3 regions of the Streptomyces sp. NPDC059906 genome follow, and region 2 is predicted to be linked to each of the others. Evidence: riboswitches for the same ligand, from Rfam matches in the RefSeq annotation. Region 2 holds a riboswitch; each other region holds the start of a gene.
What was found. A riboswitch is a leader RNA that binds a small molecule or an ion and turns the genes downstream of it on or off. The one in region 2 is predicted to bind cobalamin.
Positions count from the first base shown of each region.

Region 1 (5,900 bases), on a different contig from region 2:
CACGAAGCCGTGCCACGATGTGAGCCGTGGCCGACAGGGATAGCGGTCGCTTCGGCACCCGGAGCCGGGAAGGCAGAGCATGAGCACCGACGTCAGCAGTGCGGAGAACGAGGGTGGGGCGACCGTCCGTACCGCGCGCGTGCCCAAGTACTACCGTCTGAAGAAGCATCTGCTCGACATGACCCGGACCCAGACGCCGGGCACACCGGTCCCGCCGGAGCGCACCCTGGCCGCCGAGTTCGACACCTCGCGCACGACGGTGCGCCAGGCCCTGCAGGAGCTGGTCGTCGAGGGCCGCCTGGAGCGCATCCAGGGCAAGGGCACCTTCGTCGCCAAGCCCAAGGTGTCACAGGCGCTGCAACTCACCTCGTACACCGAGGACATGCGGGCCCAGGGCCTCGAACCGACCTCTCAGCTGCTGGACATCGGCTACATCACCGCCGACGACCGGCTCGCCGGGCTGCTGGACATCACGGCCGGCGGCCGGGTGCTGCGCATCGAGCGGCTGCGCATGGCCAACGGCGAGCCGATGGCGATCGAGACCACCCACCTCAGCGCGAAGCGCTTCCCCGCCCTGCGCCGCTCCCTGGTGAAGTACACGTCCCTCTACACCGCGCTCGCCGAGGTGTACGACGTCCATCTCGCCGAGGCCGAGGAGACCATCGAGACCTCCCTGGCCACCCCGCGCGAGGCCGGCCTGCTCGGCACCGACGTGGGCCTGCCCATGCTGATGCTCTCCCGGCACTCCCAGGACCGCACCGGCCAGCCGGTGGAGTGGGTCCGGTCGGTGTACCGGGGCGACCGCTACAAGTTCGTGGCCCGCCTCAAGCGGCCCCAGGACTAGGATCCGCACCGGCACATATCCGGCATACCCCCGCGCGCGCGGGCGCGAAGTTGCGGTTGAGGACCGATATACGGACGAGGTCTTCCGCTGTCTTGACACCGTCACCTACATTTCGTGCGCACTGCACGAGGTGATCAGCGAGGGGACGGAGCCGCGCATGTCAGAAGACCCAGAAGTGAGCAGAGAGCCGGTGGTGACGCCGGTGCGCGTCGTCATCGGGCTATGTCTCGTGGCACCGTTCGTCGCCATGCTGTGGGTCGGTTCGTACACCAAGACGGACCCGGCCTTCATCGGCATCCCGTTCTTCTACTGGTACCAGATGGCGTGGGTGCTGATCTCGACCGTGCTGACGGTGACCGCGTACAAGCTGTGGCAGTGGGACCAGCGCGGCCGCGCCGCCGCCCACTCCGCCGCCTCCTCCGCCCCCTCCGCCCCGAAGGGCGGTGAGTCGCGATGAACGACGGCGTGAACGGCGTCGCACTCGCCGTCTTCATCTTCTTCTTCGTCCTCGTCACCGCCATGGGCTTCCTGGCCGCCCGCTGGCGCCGGGCCGCGAACGAGCACAGCCTCGACGAGTGGGGCCTCGGCGGCCGCTCGTTCGGCACCTGGGTCACCTGGTTCCTGCTGGGCGGCGACCTGTACACGGCGTACACCTTCGTGGCCGTCCCGGCGGCGATCTACGCGGCGGGCGCGGCCGGCTTCTTCGCGGTGCCGTACACGATCCTGGTCTACCCGCTGATCTTCACCTTCCTGCCCCGCCTGTGGTCGGTCTCGCACAAGCACGGATACGTGACGACCTCGGACTTCGTGCGGGGCCGGTTCGGCTCCAAGGGCCTGTCGCTGGCGGTGGCCGTCACCGGCATCCTGGCGACCATGCCGTACATCGCGCTCCAGCTGGTCGGCATCCAGGCCGTCCTCGACGTGATGGGCGTCGGCGGCGGCGAGGACACCAACTGGTTCATCAAGGACCTGCCGCTGCTGATCGCCTTCGGTGTGCTGGCGGCGTACACCTACTCGTCGGGACTGCGCGCGCCCGCGCTGATCGCGTTCGTGAAGGACACGCTGATCTACATCGTCATCGCGGTGGCGATCATCTACATCCCGATCAAGCTGGGCGGCTTCGACGACATCTTCGCGTCGGCGAGCGACAAGTTCACCGAGGCGGGCAAGGGCGGGGTGGTGCCGGACGCGGGGGGCCAGTGGACCTACGCGACGCTGGCGCTCGGCTCGGCCCTGGCGCTCTTCATGTACCCGCACTCGATCACCGCCACGCTGTCCTCGCGCAGCCGTAACGTGATCCGGCGCAACACCACGATCCTGCCGCTGTACTCGCTGATGCTGGGCCTGCTCGCGCTGCTCGGCTTCATGGCGATCGCGGCCGGGGTGAAGGTGGACAACGGCCAGCTGGCAATCCCGCAGCTGTTCGAGACCATGTTCCCGGACTGGTTCGCGGGCGTGGCCTTCGCGGCGATCGGCATCGGCGCCCTGGTCCCGGCGGCGATCATGTCGATCGCGGCCGCGAACCTCTTCACCCGCAACATCTACAAGGACTTCATCAAGCCGGACGCCACCCCGGCACAGGAGACGAAGGTCTCCAAGCTGGTGTCGCTCCTGGTGAAGGTGGGCGCGCTGATCTTCGTCCTGGGCATGGACAAGACCGTCGCGATCAACTTCCAGCTGCTGGGCGGCATCTGGATCCTGCAGACCTTCCCGGCCCTGGTCGGCGGCCTGTTCACCCGCTGGTTCCACCGCTGGGCGCTGCTCGGCGGCTGGGCGGTCGGCATGATCTACGGCACGGTCGCCGCCTACGGGGTCGCCTCGCCGACACAGGCGCACTTCGGCGGGTCCTCCGACGAGATCCCCGGCATCGGCGAGATCGGCTACATCGGTCTCACCGCCTTCGTGCTGAACGTCCTGGTCACCGTGGTCCTGACCTTCGTCCTGAGGGCGGTCAAGGCGCCCGACGGCGTGGACGAGACCAAGCCGAGCGACTACACGGCCGACGCCGGCGACCCCGGCGTCCAGGTGGAACTGCCGCCGGCCACGGCGGGCAGCTCGCACTGACCCCTGGTTCGAGGCGGGCCGTCGGAGAAATCCGGCGGCCCGTTGTCGTACCCGTCGGGCACACTCGGGGTCATGGACTTCGTGATCCGGCGGGCGACGGCCGAGGAGTACGACACCCTCGGCGAGATCACCGCGCAGGCCTACCTGCGCGACGGCCTCCTCGACTTCGGGGAGAGCGACTCCTACCTGGACGAGCTGCGCGACGTGGCCAAGCGGGCGGCGGCCGCCGAGGTGCTGGTCGCCGTGGCCGACACCCGGGTGCTCGGCGGCGTGACCTTCGTACCGTCCGGCGGCCCCATGGCGGACATAGCCCGCCCCGGCGAGGCCGAGATACGCATGCTCGCCGTCGCCCGCGAGGCACGCGGCCGCGGGGCGGGCGAGGCCCTCGTACGGGCCTGTGTCGACCGCGCCCGGACGGTGACGGGGTGCACGGGCGTCGTGCTGTCGACCCAGGCCACCATGCGCACCGCCCACCGTCTCTACGCGCGCCTGGGGCTTCGTCCGCACGCCCGACCGCGACTGGAACCCGCTGCCGGAGCTGGACGACATCACGCTGCTCACCTACGAACTGACGCTCTGACACGGCCGCGGCACCCCATCACAACACCCCGTCGAGACACAACATCTGGGGGTGCTCGCGTCCCCCGGCACAAGATGTATGCTCGTGCTCGCTGTCGCCGCAGGGGAATCCGGTGCGAATCCGGAACTGTCCCGCAACGGTGTACTTGCGTGCATCCGTACGTCTTCGCACGTGCGCGCACGCCTGTCCAGTCCGAGGACCTGCCGACAGCGCGCCCGGCCGCCCTGGCCCGGGTGCCATGACGTCCGGGCCTCGTGGAGTGGGCCGGTGGACGCGACGCCGCGTGCGCTCGTGAGCTGCCCCCTGCCCTCCCTCCGCCGGGCCCCGTGCCGAGCGAGGGAGTGCTCCACGTGACCATCGCGCCAGCCGATCCGGCTTCAGCGACCCCGGTGACGGCGACCGGGGAACCCGACGGACCCGGTGCCGCCCTGCTGCGGACCCTGACCGGGCTGACCGCCGACCTCCAGGGCGCCGACCCCGGCCGGGTGGCCGCCGCCGCACTGCGCGGCCGGTCCGCCCGCGCCGACGAGGCCGAGCTGCGCGAGCTGGCCACCGAGGCCGCCGCCGGCCTGATCTCCGAGGACCCGGTCTACTCCCGGCTGGCCGCCCGCCTGCTGACCATCGGCATCCGCGCCGAGGCCGCCTCCCAGGGCGTCGTCACCTTCACCGACTCCGTCGCCACCGGCCACCGCGAGGGCCTGATCGCCGACCGCACCGCGGCCTTCGTCCGGCTGCACGCGGCCCGCCTCGACGCGCTGGTCGACCCGGCCGCCGACGACCGCTTCGGCTACTTCGGCCTGCGTACCGTCTACAGCCGCTACCTGCTCCGCCACCCGCTCACCCGCAAGGCCGTCGAGACGCCCCAGCACTTCCTGCTGCGGGTCGCCGCCGGACTCGCCGAGGACGACACCACCCGGTCCGTGGACGAGGTCGCCGCCCTCTACGGCCTGATGAGCCGCCTCGACTACCTCCCCTCCTCCCCCACCCTCTTCAACTCCGGCACCCGGCACGCCCAGATGTCGTCCTGCTACCTCCTGGACTCCCCCAAGGACGAGCTGGACTCCCTCTACGACCGCCTCCACCAGGTGGCCCGCCTGTCCAAGCACGCCGGCGGCATCGGCATCGCCTACTCCCGCGTCCGCGCCCGGGGTTCGCTGATCCGCGGCACCAACGGGCACTCCAACGGCATCGTCCCGTTCCTGAAGACGCTGGACGCCTCGGTCGCCGCCGTGAACCAGGGCGGCCGGCGCAAGGGCGCCGCCGCGGTCTACCTGGAGACCTGGCACGCGGACGTCGAGGAGTTCCTGGAGCTGCGGGACAACACCGGCGAGGACGCCCGCCGTACGCACAACCTGAACCTCGCGCACTGGATCCCGGACGAGTTCATGCGCCGCGTGGACGCCGACGGGGCCTGGTCGCTGTTCTCCCCCGCCGACGTGCCGGAGCTGACCGACCTGTGGGGCGAGGAGTTCGACGCCGCCTACCGCAGGGCGGAGGAGGCGGGGCTGGCCCGCAGGACGCTGCCCGCCCGGGAGCTGTACGGCCGCATGATGCGCACCCTCGCGCAGACCGGCAACGGCTGGATGACCTTCAAGGACACCGCCAACCGCACGGCCAACCAGACCGCGACCCCCGGCCACGTCGTCCACTCATCCAACCTCTGCACGGAGATCCTGGAGGTCACCGACGACGGGGAGACCGCGGTCTGCAACCTGGGCTCGGTCAACCTCGGCGCGTTCGTCGACCCCGCGAAGGGCGACATGGACTGGGAGCGCCTGGACGCCACCGTCCGCACCGCGGTCACCTTCCTGGACCGGGTCGTCGACATCAACTTCTACCCGACCGAGCAGGCGGGCCGCTCCAACGCCCGCTGGCGCCCGGTCGGCCTCGGCGCGATGGGCCTCCAGGACGTCTTCTTCCAGCTGCGTCTGCCCTTCGACTCCCCCGAGGCGAAGGCCCTGTCCACCCGCATCGCCGAGCGGATCATGCTCGCCGCGTACGAGACCTCCGCCGACCTCGCCGAGCGGGGCGGCCCCGCGCCGGCCTGGGAGAAGACCCGTACGGCCAAGGGGGTGCTGCACCCGGACCACTACGGCGTCGAGCCGGCCTGGCCGGAGCGCTGGGCCGCGCTGCGCGAGCGCATGGCGACGACCGGACTGCGCAACTCCCTGCTCCTGGCCATCGCGCCGACCGCGACCATCGCCTCCATCGCCGGTGTCTACGAGTGCATCGAGCCGCAGGTGTCCAACCTGTTCAAGCGCGAGACGCTGTCCGGAGAGTTCCTCCAGGTCAACTCGTACCTGGTGGACGACCTCAAGCGGCTCGGCGTGTGGGACGCCCGCACCCGTGAGGCGCTGCGCGAGGCCAACGGTTCGGTGCAGGGCTTCACCTGGATCCCCGAGGACGTGCGCG
Region 1 covers NZ_JBHWKU010000017.1:158,847-164,746, reverse strand. Annotated here, with positions in the region: gene ACFV9J_RS25175 (GntR family transcriptional regulator) at 80-844, shown strand; gene ACFV9J_RS25170 (DUF3311 domain-containing protein) at 1,002-1,301, shown strand; gene mctP (monocarboxylate uptake permease MctP) at 1,298-2,908, shown strand; partial or broken gene ACFV9J_RS25160 (GNAT family N-acetyltransferase) at 2,981-3,488, shown strand; cobalamin riboswitch at 3,550-3,711, shown strand; gene ACFV9J_RS25155 (ribonucleoside-diphosphate reductase subunit alpha) at 3,839-5,900, shown strand, end outside.
Region 1: linked by a shared signal. The riboswitch ahead of ACFV9J_RS25155 (ribonucleoside-diphosphate reductase subunit alpha) and the one ahead of metE (5-methyltetrahydropteroyltriglutamate--homocysteine S-methyltransferase) in region 2 are both predicted to bind cobalamin.

Region 2 (5,900 bases):
GGGATCGGTGTGGCCGTCGGCACCGTGATGGGCCTGGTGCTGGGCTCGGTCCCGCTCGCGGGCCGGTGCTGGAGCCGCTCATCGCGGCCGTCAACGGCATCCCCAAGATCGCGCTCGCGCCGCTGTTCCTGCTCTTCTTCGGCATCGGTCCCATGTCGAAGATCACGATCGCGGCGGCGGGGGTGTCCTTCGTGGTCTTCTACAACGTCTACCTGGGCCTGCGGCTGAGGGAACGCGAACTCGTGGAGATCGTCCAGGTCATGGGCGGGCGCCGGCATCACGTCCTGAGCTACGTCACGCTCCCCACCTTGGCCGCGCCGTTCTTCGCGGCGCTCAAGACGGGTGGACCACTGGCCATCCTCGGCGTCATCGGCGGTGAGTTCATCGCCTCCACCGAGGGAGTCGGCCACGAGCTGTTCACCGCGGCCACGAACCTCGACGCCCCGACCGAGTTCGCCGGCCTGATCGTCCTGGTGGCGATGACGCTGATCCTCAACGGAGTACTCAGCGCGCTGGACACGCTGGCGCTCAAGCGCCTCGGCCTGGGGGACCGGCGGTCGCGTGGCAAGACCGTGTGAGCCGGGGCCCGCATCGCCCGCGCGGCTGTGGTGGAGCCGGGAGTTCAGCGGGTTCCCGGCCCTGTCGGCCACCGGGTGTTCCCGGGGTGGGGGGTGGCTCCTTCCGGTCCACGAGCATCGCGACCAACTGCTCGTCACCCGCCGCCACGGCGGCCTCAGCCGCCGACCCGCTGCCGCCGGCACCGCACCACGAGCCCGACCGAGCAGCGACGACGCGAGGACCGGGGCGGTGGCCGGGTGACCGGGCGGCGGGTCTCACCGCGGACCGCTCACCGGCCTCACGAGCGTGCTGCGGACACCGAGAAGCGCTTCCGGGTGGATCAGGAGCGGCACAGCTCGTCGCGGACGGCGCGGGCGGCGGCCACCAGGTGTTCGAGCGAGGCCCGGGTCTCGGGCCAGGCGCGGGTCTTCAGGCCGCAGTCGGGGTTGACCCAGAGCCGTTCGGCGGGGATGGCCTTCAGGCCGTCACACAGGAGGTCGGCCATCTCCTCGGCACCGGGCACGCGGGGGGAGTGGATGTCCCACACGCCGGGTCCCGCCTCGCGCGGGTAGCCGTGGACGGCGAGTTCGCGGGCGACCTGCATCTGGGAGCGGGCCGCCTCCAGGCTGATGACGTCGGCGTCGAGGTCGTCGATGGCCCGTACGATGTCGCCGAACTCGGCATAGCACATGTGGGTGTGGATCTGGGTCTGCGGACGGACGCCGGAGGTGGTGAGCCGGAAGGCTTCGGTGGCCCAGGCCAGGTATCCGGCCCGGTCGGCGGTGCGCAGGGGCAGCGTCTCACGCAGGGCGGGTTCGTCCACCTGGATGACGGACGTGCCCGCGGCCTCCAGGTCGTTCACCTCCTCGCGCAGGGCGAGCGCGACCTGGCGGGCGGTGTCGCCGAGGGGCTGGTCGTCACGGACGAAGGACCAGGCGAGCATGGTGACGGGGCCGGTGAGCATGCCCTTGACCGGGCGGCCGGTGAGGGACTGGGCGTACGTGGTCCAGCGCACGGTCATCGGGTCCGGACGGGAGATGTCGCCGGCCAGGATCGGCGGGCGGACGTAGCGGGTGCCGTAGGACTGGACCCAGCCGTGCCGGGTGGCGAGGTAGCCGGTGAGCTGTTCGGCGAAGTACTGGACCATGTCGTTGCGTTCGGGTTCGCCGTGCACCAGGACGTCGAGGCCGGTCTGCTCCTGGAAGGAGATCACCTCCTGGATCTCCGCCCTGATCCGCTCCTCGTAGCCGGCCGTGTCGATCCGCCCGGCGCGCAGATCGGCGCGCGCGGTGCGCAGTTCGCCGGTCTGCGGGAAGGAACCGATCGTGGTCGTCGGCAGCAACGGCAGGCGGAGGTGCGAGCGCTGCGCCGCGGCGCGCTCCGCGTAGGGCTGGGAACGTCGCGCGTCGGCCCCGGAGACCGCGGCGGCACGGGCGCGGACGGCGGGATCGCGCGTGATGGGGGAGTTGGCGCGGGAGGCGAGGTCGGCACGGTTGGCCGCCAGGTCGGCGGCGATGGCGTCGGTGCCCTGGGCGAGGCCCCTGGCGAGGGTGACGACCTCGGCGGTCTTCTGCCTGGCGAAGGCGAGCCAGCGCAGGATCTGCGGTTCGATGTCCCGTTCGGCGGCGGTGTCCAGGGGGACGTGCAGCAGGGAGCAGGAGGCGGACACGTCGACGCGGTCGGCCAGGCCCAGCAGGGTGCCGAGGGTGGACAGGGAACGGACGAGATCGTTGACCCAGATGTTGCGGCCGTTCACGACACCGGCGACCAGCCGTTTTCCTGGCAGCCCGCCGACGGCGGCCAGCGCGTCGAGGTTGGCGGCGCTCCCGGTGAAGTCCAGGGCGAGCCCTTCGACCGGGGCCTTGGCCAGCATCGGCAGCGCATCGCCGAGCCGGTCGAAGTACGAGGCGACCAGGAGCTTCGGACGGTCGGCGAGAGTGCCGAGGTCACGGTAGGCGCGCTCGGCGGCGTTCAGCTCGGCCGCGGTGCGGTCCTGGACGAGGGCGGGCTCGTCCAGCTGGACCCACTCCGCGCCCGCCGCCCGCAGGTCGGCCAGCACCTCGGCGTACACGGGCAGCAACCGGTCCAGCAGGGTGAGCGGGTCGAAGTCCGCCGGCCCGCCCGGGGCGGGCTTGGCCAGCAGAAGGTAGGTGACGGGGCCGACGAGAACGGGCCGGGCGGTGAGGCCGAGGGCGAGGGCCTCCCTCAGTTCGTCGACCTGCTTGGCGGAGTCGGCGGTGAACGCGGTGTCCGGGCTCAGTTCCGGGACGAGGTAGTGGTAGTTGGTGTCGAACCACTTGGTCATCTCCAGCGGTGCCACCTCCTGGGTGCCGCGTGCCATGGCGAAGTAGCCGCCGAGCGCGTCGTCCGCCACGGCGGAGCGGTGACGCTCGGGAATCGCGCCGACCATCACGGTGGTGTCGAGCACATGGTCGTAGTACGAGAAGTCACCGGTCGGCACCTCGTCGATGCCCGCGTCGGCCAACTGCCGCCAGTTCGTCCGGCGCAGTTCGGCGGCCGTGGCGCGCAGGGCGTCGGCGGTGACGCGGCCCTTCCAGTAGCCCTCGACGGCCTGCTTCAGTTCCCGGTTTTGCCCCTGGCGGGGGTAGCCGTACACGGTGGCCCGTGCTGCCGCGGCTGCGGACTTCGTGGTCACGGAGATCTCCTTCACGAGATGAATCCCTGAGATCCCGGCGACGGGACGAGAACGCGAAGGAGTGACACACCGGGCGGGACCGACGCTGCGCAGTAGGGCAGACACATCCGCCTGGTATGTACGCCGACCCGCCCTCGAGGTCACCGGGATGTCCGCGCACGAACGGTTCGCGCGCGGGCAGTTGGCAGGTCTTCGGACTCGCGGGCACGTCCTCACCGTTCGAGGACACCTACTGGCCGTCGCTTCCCGGGCCCGGTACCTCGGACCCAGTGCGTATGACGGCGGTCGTTCCCGCTCACCGCTGCGGGGCAGTCCCGGATTCCCACCGGGTTCCCTCTTGCGACGCCCCGTCCGGCTGACGGGGCGAACCAGCTGCTGTGGGCAGCCTACGGGCAGTTCGCGCGTCAGGAACGCGGACGTCCGCAATGCGGGCGTGACCCGTGTCACGCGCCCGGCCGCGGCGGGCCGAACGCGCGGCGACGCCGGTTCAGTCCGCCACGATCGCCTGGAGGGCGCGGCCGTAGTGGCGGGCCACTGTGTCGGTGTCGGCCGAGGCGAGGGGTTCGAGATGCGCCACGTAGCGCATCATGGCGAGCCCGATGAGCTGCGTGGCGACCATGCTCGTCCGGAGCGTCGCGTCCTCGCCCGTGATCACCCCGCCGAGTGCGCGCGCCAGGATGCCGGTCGCGGTCTCACGGAGCTGGGCGGCCGCGGCACGGTGGATGGCGGCCGAGCGCACCATGGTCATGAGTGCCGGGCGTGACGACACGTCGTCCCACACCGACAGGTGGGCGCGCACCATGCGTTCCCCGATCCCGTCCAGTCCGCCCCGCGCCGCGGCGGTGATGGCCTCCTCGATCTTCCCCGGCAGTTCCAGCGCCTGGAGGAACAGGTTCTCCTTCGTGCCGTAGAAGTGGTGCACCAGCGACTGGTCCACCTCCGCCGTCTCCGCGATGCGGCGCAGGCTGGTCGCGTCGAAACCGCGCTCGGCGAAGCAGACCCGTGCCGCGCCGAGGATCGCCTCCCGCGTACGGGTCTCCCCGGGACGCCTGCCCCCGGCGTGCTTGGTCGCCCGACCGGCACCAGTCACCTCACGCGTATCGCTGACGCTCTCCATGGCCCCATCATGCCCGCTCCGAACGCCGCGTCCGAAAACTCATCACATGATGAACTCATTGTCTGATGAGTTATATAGTGACGTCGTCGGTGTCACCGAGCCTTCGTACTTCGTCCGCTGTTTCGCCCCGTCTGCCAGGGCGGGGCGGAGCACCTCTACGGAACGGTTGCCATGTCTGCCAATCTCGACGCCTCCACCACCTCACAGCCGAGTGGCGACACCCCGGAAGCCGGACCGCCCGGTGGCCGGGGGCTCGTGGCGAAACTCGCCGCCATCGTCGTCGGCCTGACCGCCGCGATCACCCTCATGCTGTGCGCCTTCGGTCTGCCGTCCGCCAACGGCGGCCCCCACCACGCCCCGCTCGGTGTCACGGGCCCGGAGTCCGCGGTGGCCGCCGTGCAGCAGCAGCTCCCCGGCGACGACTGGGAGGTCACGGCGTACGACGACGCCCGTGCCCTGGTCCGTGCCGTCGAGGAGCGCGACGCCGTGGGCGGCCTCGCCTTCGGCGACGACGGCCTGACCGTCTACACGGCGACGGCGGGCGGCCAGATGATCAGCAACGCGATCAGCGGGCTCGGTACCGCGCTTGCCGGTCAGCAGCACGTCTCCGCGACCGTCCACGACGTGGTGCCCTTCCCGAAGGACGACCCGCGGGGCGCCGGTCTCGCCTCCGCCGCGCTGCCGATGATCTTCGGTGGCATGCTGCCCGCCATCGCCCTGCTCCAGTTCTTCCCCGGCCACGCCAATCTGCGGATCCGTCTCGCCGGGGTCGTCGCCTTCGCCCTGGCCGGTGGAGCCGCCGTGACCGCCGTCCTCCAGTTCGGTATCGGCACCCTCGACGGCGACTACTGGGTCACATCCCTCGGTCTCGGGCTGGGCATGGCCGCGCTCGCCGTCCCGTTCCTCGGGCTGGAGTCGCTGCTCGGATACGCCGGGTTCGGTGCGGGCTCCGTCGTGATGATGTTCCTCGGCAACCCGCTCTCCGGCCTCACCACCGGCCCGTACTGGTTGCCCGACGGCTGGTCCACGCTCGGTCAGCTCCTGCCGCCCGGCGCCTCCGGCAGCCTGCTGCGCGCCAACGCCTTCTACGACGGGACCGGCGCGGGCGGCCCGGCGCTCGTCCTGGGCCTGTGGACCCTCGCCGGTGTCGCCCTCATGCTCGCCGCGGACCGTCGTCGCAACGCGAGGACCGGCAGGGAGGCCGGCGACACCCCGGCGGTGTGAGGGGGGCACGCTCCTGAGTGACCTGAGCGGTGCCTGCCTACTCAGGTGCCGGTGACGGCGTCCACCCGGGAGCGGTGGGCGCGGATCTCCGTGTGGTGGTCCGCGGCCCAGGCGATCAGCCGCATGGCGATCTCGTGCAGGCCGCGGCCCAGCGGGGCGAGGGCGTACTCCACACGCGGCGGAACCTCGGCGTAGGCGGTGCGCGTGATCAGACCGTCCTCGACGAGCTGGCGCAGCGTGTGGGTGAGCATGCGCTGGGAGATGCCGGGGATCCGGCGCTGCAGGTCGGTGTAGCGCAGCGGGCCGTCGTCCAGGACGACGACGATCAGCATGCTCCACTTGTCG
Region 2 covers NZ_JBHWKU010000003.1:17,931-23,830, reverse strand. Annotated here, with positions in the region: gene ACFV9J_RS05465 (ABC transporter permease) at 66-578, shown strand; gene metE (5-methyltetrahydropteroyltriglutamate--homocysteine S-methyltransferase) at 899-3,214, opposite strand; cobalamin riboswitch at 3,380-3,602, opposite strand; gene ACFV9J_RS05455 (TetR family transcriptional regulator) at 3,702-4,331, opposite strand; gene ACFV9J_RS05450 (hypothetical protein) at 4,503-5,555, shown strand; gene ACFV9J_RS05445 (winged helix-turn-helix transcriptional regulator) at 5,597-5,900, opposite strand, start outside.

Region 3 (5,900 bases), on a different contig from region 2:
AGTGCTCCTTCGTGGTCGCCGTCGGGGACAGGGCGCCGCGCCGTGCGGCGGCGCAGGGTGAGCAGCAGAGGGGGAAGCAGCAGGCACTGCGCGGCTGCCAGCAGCCAGAACCAGCCGGTGTGTCCGGCCCGTTCGCCGAGGCCGTACACCTGCCCGCCCAGCACGCCGCTCGCGCAGGCGCCCAGGCCCGCGGCCAGCCGCTGCCGGCCGAAGACGACGGCGTCGGAGCGGGGGCTCCGGCGCAGTGCCTCCAGGTCGTTCTTGAGGAACAGCACGATGTCGCCGAGGGTGATCAGCGCGCCGCCCGCCAGCAGCGCCGCCCGGGTACCGGCCGCCAGCACGGCCAGGCCCGCTGCCAGGCCCGTGAACCCGACCGCGAGGGCGAGGGCGTACGGCATGCGCCGGATCAGGCCGGACGCGAGCGGCTGTACGACGACGACCAGCGTGAAACAGAGCAGCAGCACCAGACTGTAGAAGGCGCTGGAAGCGCGCTCGACGGCGTACACCGCCAGGAAGTGCTGGAAGTGGAAGTAGAGGTAAAAGGCCAGCGCGTTGGCGGCGAACGGCAGGAGTGCCACGCCGGCGAGTAGTCCCGGGCGGGCCGTTTGCGTCGATTCGGCGGGGTGCGTCCCGTGGGTCTCCGGTAGCCGTGCGTGTCCTGCCGTGACCGCGAGGAACAGCGTCGTGACGGCTGCGAACAGCCAGCCGGGCGCGGACAGGACGAACGGCCCGGCGATGAGCGGGCCGAGGGCCATCCCGGCGTTGAGTGCCGCGTTGCCCGCCGACAGGAACGCCGGGCGGCGCTGGTCGTCGACGCCGTGTACCAGGTACGCCTTGTTGGCGGGCAGGTAGAGCGCGGCACCGCAGCACGTCAGGACCAGTGCCCAGACGGCGAGGGGCGGCCAGCGCAGGGCCAGCAGGAGCCCGGTGAAACCGGCGGTGCGTACGGCCAGTGCCCACAGCATGGTGCGGCGCAGCCCGATCCGGTCCGCGAGGGCTCCGCCGGCGATGCCGCCGGAGAACTGCACGAGCGATGCCACGGCCAGGACCACGCCGACCGTGCCGAGCCCCATCCCGAGCCGCTCGTGCAGGAACACCGACATGAACGGCAGGACCATGAAGCTGCCGAGGGGGATGAGGAAGGAGCTGAGCAGGAGGAACCGCAGCGGGCCGGTGAGCGGGAACAGCGAGGCCCGCAGGCCCGGTTCCCGGGGGGTGCGTTCACCCACCGGGCGCCTCCCGGCCGGCCGGCTCGGTGCGGACACGCAAGGCGTTGGCAGCGGCCACCGCGCGGTGGGTGGCGAGTTCGGCGGTCTCCGCCTCGGCGTACACGAGGCCCGCGTATCCACGGCTGTCGCCGAGATGCTCCACGAGGTCGCCGGGCTGCTTGGTCGGATACCAGGTGGGTGCTCCCGGCATCTCGGTGAGCCGGTCGAGCCCGGCGACGCCGGTGAACACGCCGGGGGCGGCCGGGTAGCCGAGAACGAAGGCGACGGCCGGACCACCGGGAAGCTCCGCGTCCATGAGACGGGGGCGGCGGCCGAGCGCGGCCTCGATCATCGCCTCGTACACGTTGACGCCGAGGGCCCGGCACATGCCCTCGCCGACCAGGGCGCCGCCGATGCGGGGATTGACCTCCACCACCTCCGGGCCGTCGGCGGTCAGCACGAACTCCACGTGTGCGAACCGGTCGGTGTAGCCGATGGCGGCGAGCACCCGATCGAGCCAACGCTCCAACGACGTCCGCTGCGGGCCCGGCAAGGCGACGGGAAAGGCGGTGATCTCCTCCCGGAAGTGCGGCTCCGGTGACATGAGCCGACTGGAGACGCCCAGCAGCCTGGTGCGACCGGCCCAGGTGAGCGTCTCGGCGCTGTACACCGGGCCGCTGAAATAGGGCTCGGCGAACAACCGCCCCTTCAGGTCCCGACCGGACGCCTCTTCCAGCGCCGCGTCGAGTTCGCCCTCGTCACGGACCAGCCACACGTTTTGGCTCCCGGTGCCCGCCGTGTCCTTGAGCACGAGCGGCAGCCCCGACTCCTTGAGCAGCAGCCCGCGTGCCTCGCGGTCCGGGACGGCGCCTTCGACGGCCCGCGCACGGGTGAGTCCCGCCTCGTGCAGCCTGTTGCGTACGGCGGCCTTGTCCCGGGTCAGCCGCAGGACGGCCGGGTCGGGACCGGGCAGACCGAGGCGATCGGTGAGGGCGGCGCCGGCCAGTGTCCAGGTGTCGGTGGAACTGATCAGGCCGCTCAGTCCCGGGGTGCGCCGGAGCAGCGAGTCGACCCGCTCCACGTCGAAAGTGTCGGTCACGACGACGTCCAGGGCGTCGGTGGGCAGCCGGTCCAGTTCGTAGGCGTAGTAGGCGGGGTCCCGGGTGAGGAGCAGCAGGCGCTCGCCGAGCCGGTCGGCGGCGCGGACCAGCCGGCCGAGGCCGAAGGTCAGTGACTCCAGGCAGGCCACGGTCATGCGGCACTCTCCTTCCACTGCGCCGGGCGGGGAGTGCGCCGCCACGTCGTCCTCGACCAGGGCATGGTCATCTCCTCGGGACCGCGGACCTCGACGGGCTTGAGCGCGACCGGGTCCAGGGCCTCGGCGTGCCGGGCGAACACCCGCTCCACATACCGGTGTCCGGTGTCGGCGCCTATCACCAGGTGCAGTCGGTCGGGGTGGCGGCGGGCCTCGTACGTCGCCGTCAGATAGCCGGCTCCGGTGGACAGCCCGGCGAAGACCGCGTGCTCGCGCAGCAGGGCGACGGCGCCGGACATGGCGTGCGTGAAGTCCAGCCAGTGCACGGTGTCGTAGAGATGGTGGCGGACGTTGTCGAAGACGATGGACGAGCCGATGCCGGCGATGATCGCTTCGGGATCGTGATGGTCCTGGCTGCCGAAGGTGACGCTGCCGAAGGGCTGGACGCCGACCAGACGCACCGAGGGGTCGGTCACGCGCAGGCGTTCCACGATGCCGCCGGTCGAGGCTCCGGACCCCACTCCGCCGACGACGGTCAGCGATGCGTGCGGGAACTGTGCCGCGATCCGGTCGGCCACCTCTTGGTAGCCGAGGTAGTGGATGTCGTCGTGGTACTGGCGCATCCAGTGGTGACCGGGGCGCTCGGCGAGGATCTCGCGCACCCGTCGCACCCTCAGTTCCTGGTCCAGTTTCAGGTTCCGCGACGGTCTGACCTGTTCCACGGTGCAGCCGAGGATCTCCAGTTGGGCCAGGGTGGTGGCGTCGACGGTGGTGGACGCGACGATGTGGCATCGCATGCCGTACCGGTGGCAGGCAAGGGCGAGGGCGTAGGCGTAAATGCCGCTGGAACTGTCGATCAGGGTCTGTCCCGGACGGACGGTGCCCCGCTCCAGCAGATGACGGACGGCGGCGAGGGCCGAGTAGATCTTCATCGACTCGAACCGCAGCAGGACCAGGCCATCGGTGAGCCGGACGAGGTCCGGGGCTTTGAGGGCGTCGGCGATGTGGGGGTGGATCACCCGTAGCCTCCTTGGGCGAAGGTGCACTGGTGGCCGAGCGACTGGAAGAACGCGGAGAGTTCGGACTTGACGTGGGCGCCCGGGCGGGAGGCGAAGAGGTAGCCGGCCAGGCAGCCGGTGTGGGCGACGAAGACGCCGTCGGCGCCGAATCGCTCACGATGGGTTTGCAGACTGCCGAAGGTCGCCTTGGGCAGCACCTCCTGGGACAACGCGGCGCTGACCGTGGCGGCACGGGCGACGGCGGCCGGGTCGCCCGAGTCGAAGCCCTTCAGTAGATCGGTCAGACACCGCTGGTACTCCTCGTCGCGGCGCCGGTAGTGGTCCAGCAGCAGGGGAGTGACGGCGGCGGTGTCCACCGTGCCGGGTTCCGTGACGTAGGCGGTGTGGAAGCCGACGTCCCGGCCCAGTCGCCGCACCACTCGGTGCCGGCCGCTGAGATACAGGGCGAATTCGTCGAGGAAGACACTGTCGGCGCGCTCGATGTCCGTCAGGATGCCGAGGACCACGTCCATGTCGTACGGCAGCGAGAAGACGCGGAACAGGCAGCGCAGTGTCGCCACGATGTCCGCCGTGGAACTGGACATCCCCACCCCTACCGGCAGTTCGGAGTGGGTGCGCCAGTCGCCCGGGGGGAAGGCGAGGCCGTAGTGGTCGAGGAAGAGGCGGGCCGCCGTCGCCGACTTCGCACCCAGGGCCGTCGGACACGGCGGGCCGGTGGCCTTCCTCGGTGTGAAGTACACCCAGGAGTGTCGGTCCACGGGAAAGGACACCACCGCGATCTCGGATGAGGTGCCCGCTCGCAACGGGCCTTGGTACAGCTCACCCAGAGTGCCGTGACAGACGCCGGAGACCGTGCCGCGGGACTGGCCCCGTTCCCGGAGGGCACCCGCGACGGGTTCGAGGGCCGGCCGCCCGGAGCCGTCGGACGACACCTCGGTCCGGGGTCGGACAGGCCGACGCGAAGCGGCTGGGTTCCGCACAGCATCCTCCGTACCTGGCCTTGGACAGCGACAGGGAAGGAGGCGCGGCCACCCGCACGACGTACGACCGCCCATACCGCCGACCCAGTCCACGAGGTCACGTGCACCACCCGCGCGGAGCGCGGGCGCAGTGGCAGGTCTTCGGACTCGCGGGCCCGTCCGCCGAAAGGGCCGGACACCTACCGGCCGTCTCTTCCCCGGTCCTGACGCGGACCCAGTGAACATCGACGGCTTTCGTTCCCACTCACCGCTGCGGGACAGCCCCGGATTCGCACCGGGTTCCCTCTTGCGTCGCGCCGCCGGCATCCGGGCGGACGGGAGGCGCGAACCGACTGCGTCCATCAGCGTAAGGGCGCTCGTACTCCTGCGACAGTGAGGATTCAACGGTTGTCTTGATTGTGGAGGGGAGACAGAAACCAGGTGTGTCCCCGTCCGGTCGTCGTGGCTGGTCTGGCCGGATAGTGCCTCGGGGGATCGCCGCCCCATCGGCCAGACTTGTTGCCTCACGACACATGCGCACCGTTGCGGCGGTGACCCGTGCCTGGGGAGGCGCCTGATGACGTCGGACACGAGGCCGGACGAGGGCGGGGCGGCGGCCGCGTCCGGAGGGCAGCGGCCTCCCGGGGACCGCGTCGCACTGCGCGGTGATCTGCGTGCCGCAGTGCCCGACGCCTCCGCGGCCGTGGTGGTCACGGGACTCGTGTTCGCTCTCCTGTGGGCCCGCATGGAGTCGGGTGCTTCGGACACCGTCGCGGTCATGCCCTTCATGGACGATGCCGGCACCTACTGGATGTACTTGCTCAGCCAGGCTTTCGGCTGGTCGGCGCTGCTGTGGGCCTGGGGCACGGTCATGTTGGGCCTGCTGCTGTCGGGTCCGCGCCCCGCCCGGCTGCCGGTCTCGCGGCAGGTACTGGAGCGCTGGCACCGCACCACGAGCCTGACGACGATGGCGCTCATGCTCGCGCACGCGCTGATGTTCGCCGCCGAACTCGTGCGCTACGAGACGAAGGTGGACTGGGCCGAGCGGCTGTGGGTGGGCTTCGCCGACAGCTTCGTGCCCGGCTGGTACGACTCCGGCACCGGCCGGATCGCCATCCCGCTCGGGCAGGGCGCCCTGTACCTCGCGATCCCTCTCGGCCTGCTGTTCTACGTTCGGCACCGCATCGGAGCGAACACCTGGCGACGGCTGCACCGCTTCGTGATCGTCGTCTACGTGCTGAGTGTGTGGCACACCCTGCTGTACGGAACCAACGTCTGGTACGGGGAGTGGCCGCGCACCCTCCTGTGGCTGCTGCAACTTCCAGTCGCCGCGCTGCTGTTGGTGCGTCTGCTGCGACCCGCCCGACGGTCCGAACGGCTGGGGCCGCCGAGGCGGGGCCCGGGCACGGCCCGTCCGGCCTGGTGGGGGCGCGCGGCCGGACGCGTCGTCGCCGGAGCC
Region 3 covers NZ_JBHWKU010000010.1:143,004-148,903, reverse strand. Annotated here, with positions in the region: gene ACFV9J_RS17855 (MFS transporter) at 1-1,229, opposite strand, end outside; gene ACFV9J_RS17850 (ATP-grasp domain-containing protein) at 1,222-2,463, opposite strand; gene ACFV9J_RS17845 (cysteine synthase family protein) at 2,460-3,482, opposite strand; gene ACFV9J_RS17840 (hypothetical protein) at 3,479-4,240, opposite strand; cobalamin riboswitch at 4,598-4,750, opposite strand; gene ACFV9J_RS17835 (ferric reductase-like transmembrane domain-containing protein) at 5,019-5,900, shown strand, end outside.
Region 3: linked by a shared signal. The riboswitch ahead of ACFV9J_RS17840 (hypothetical protein) and the one ahead of metE (5-methyltetrahydropteroyltriglutamate--homocysteine S-methyltransferase) in region 2 are both predicted to bind cobalamin.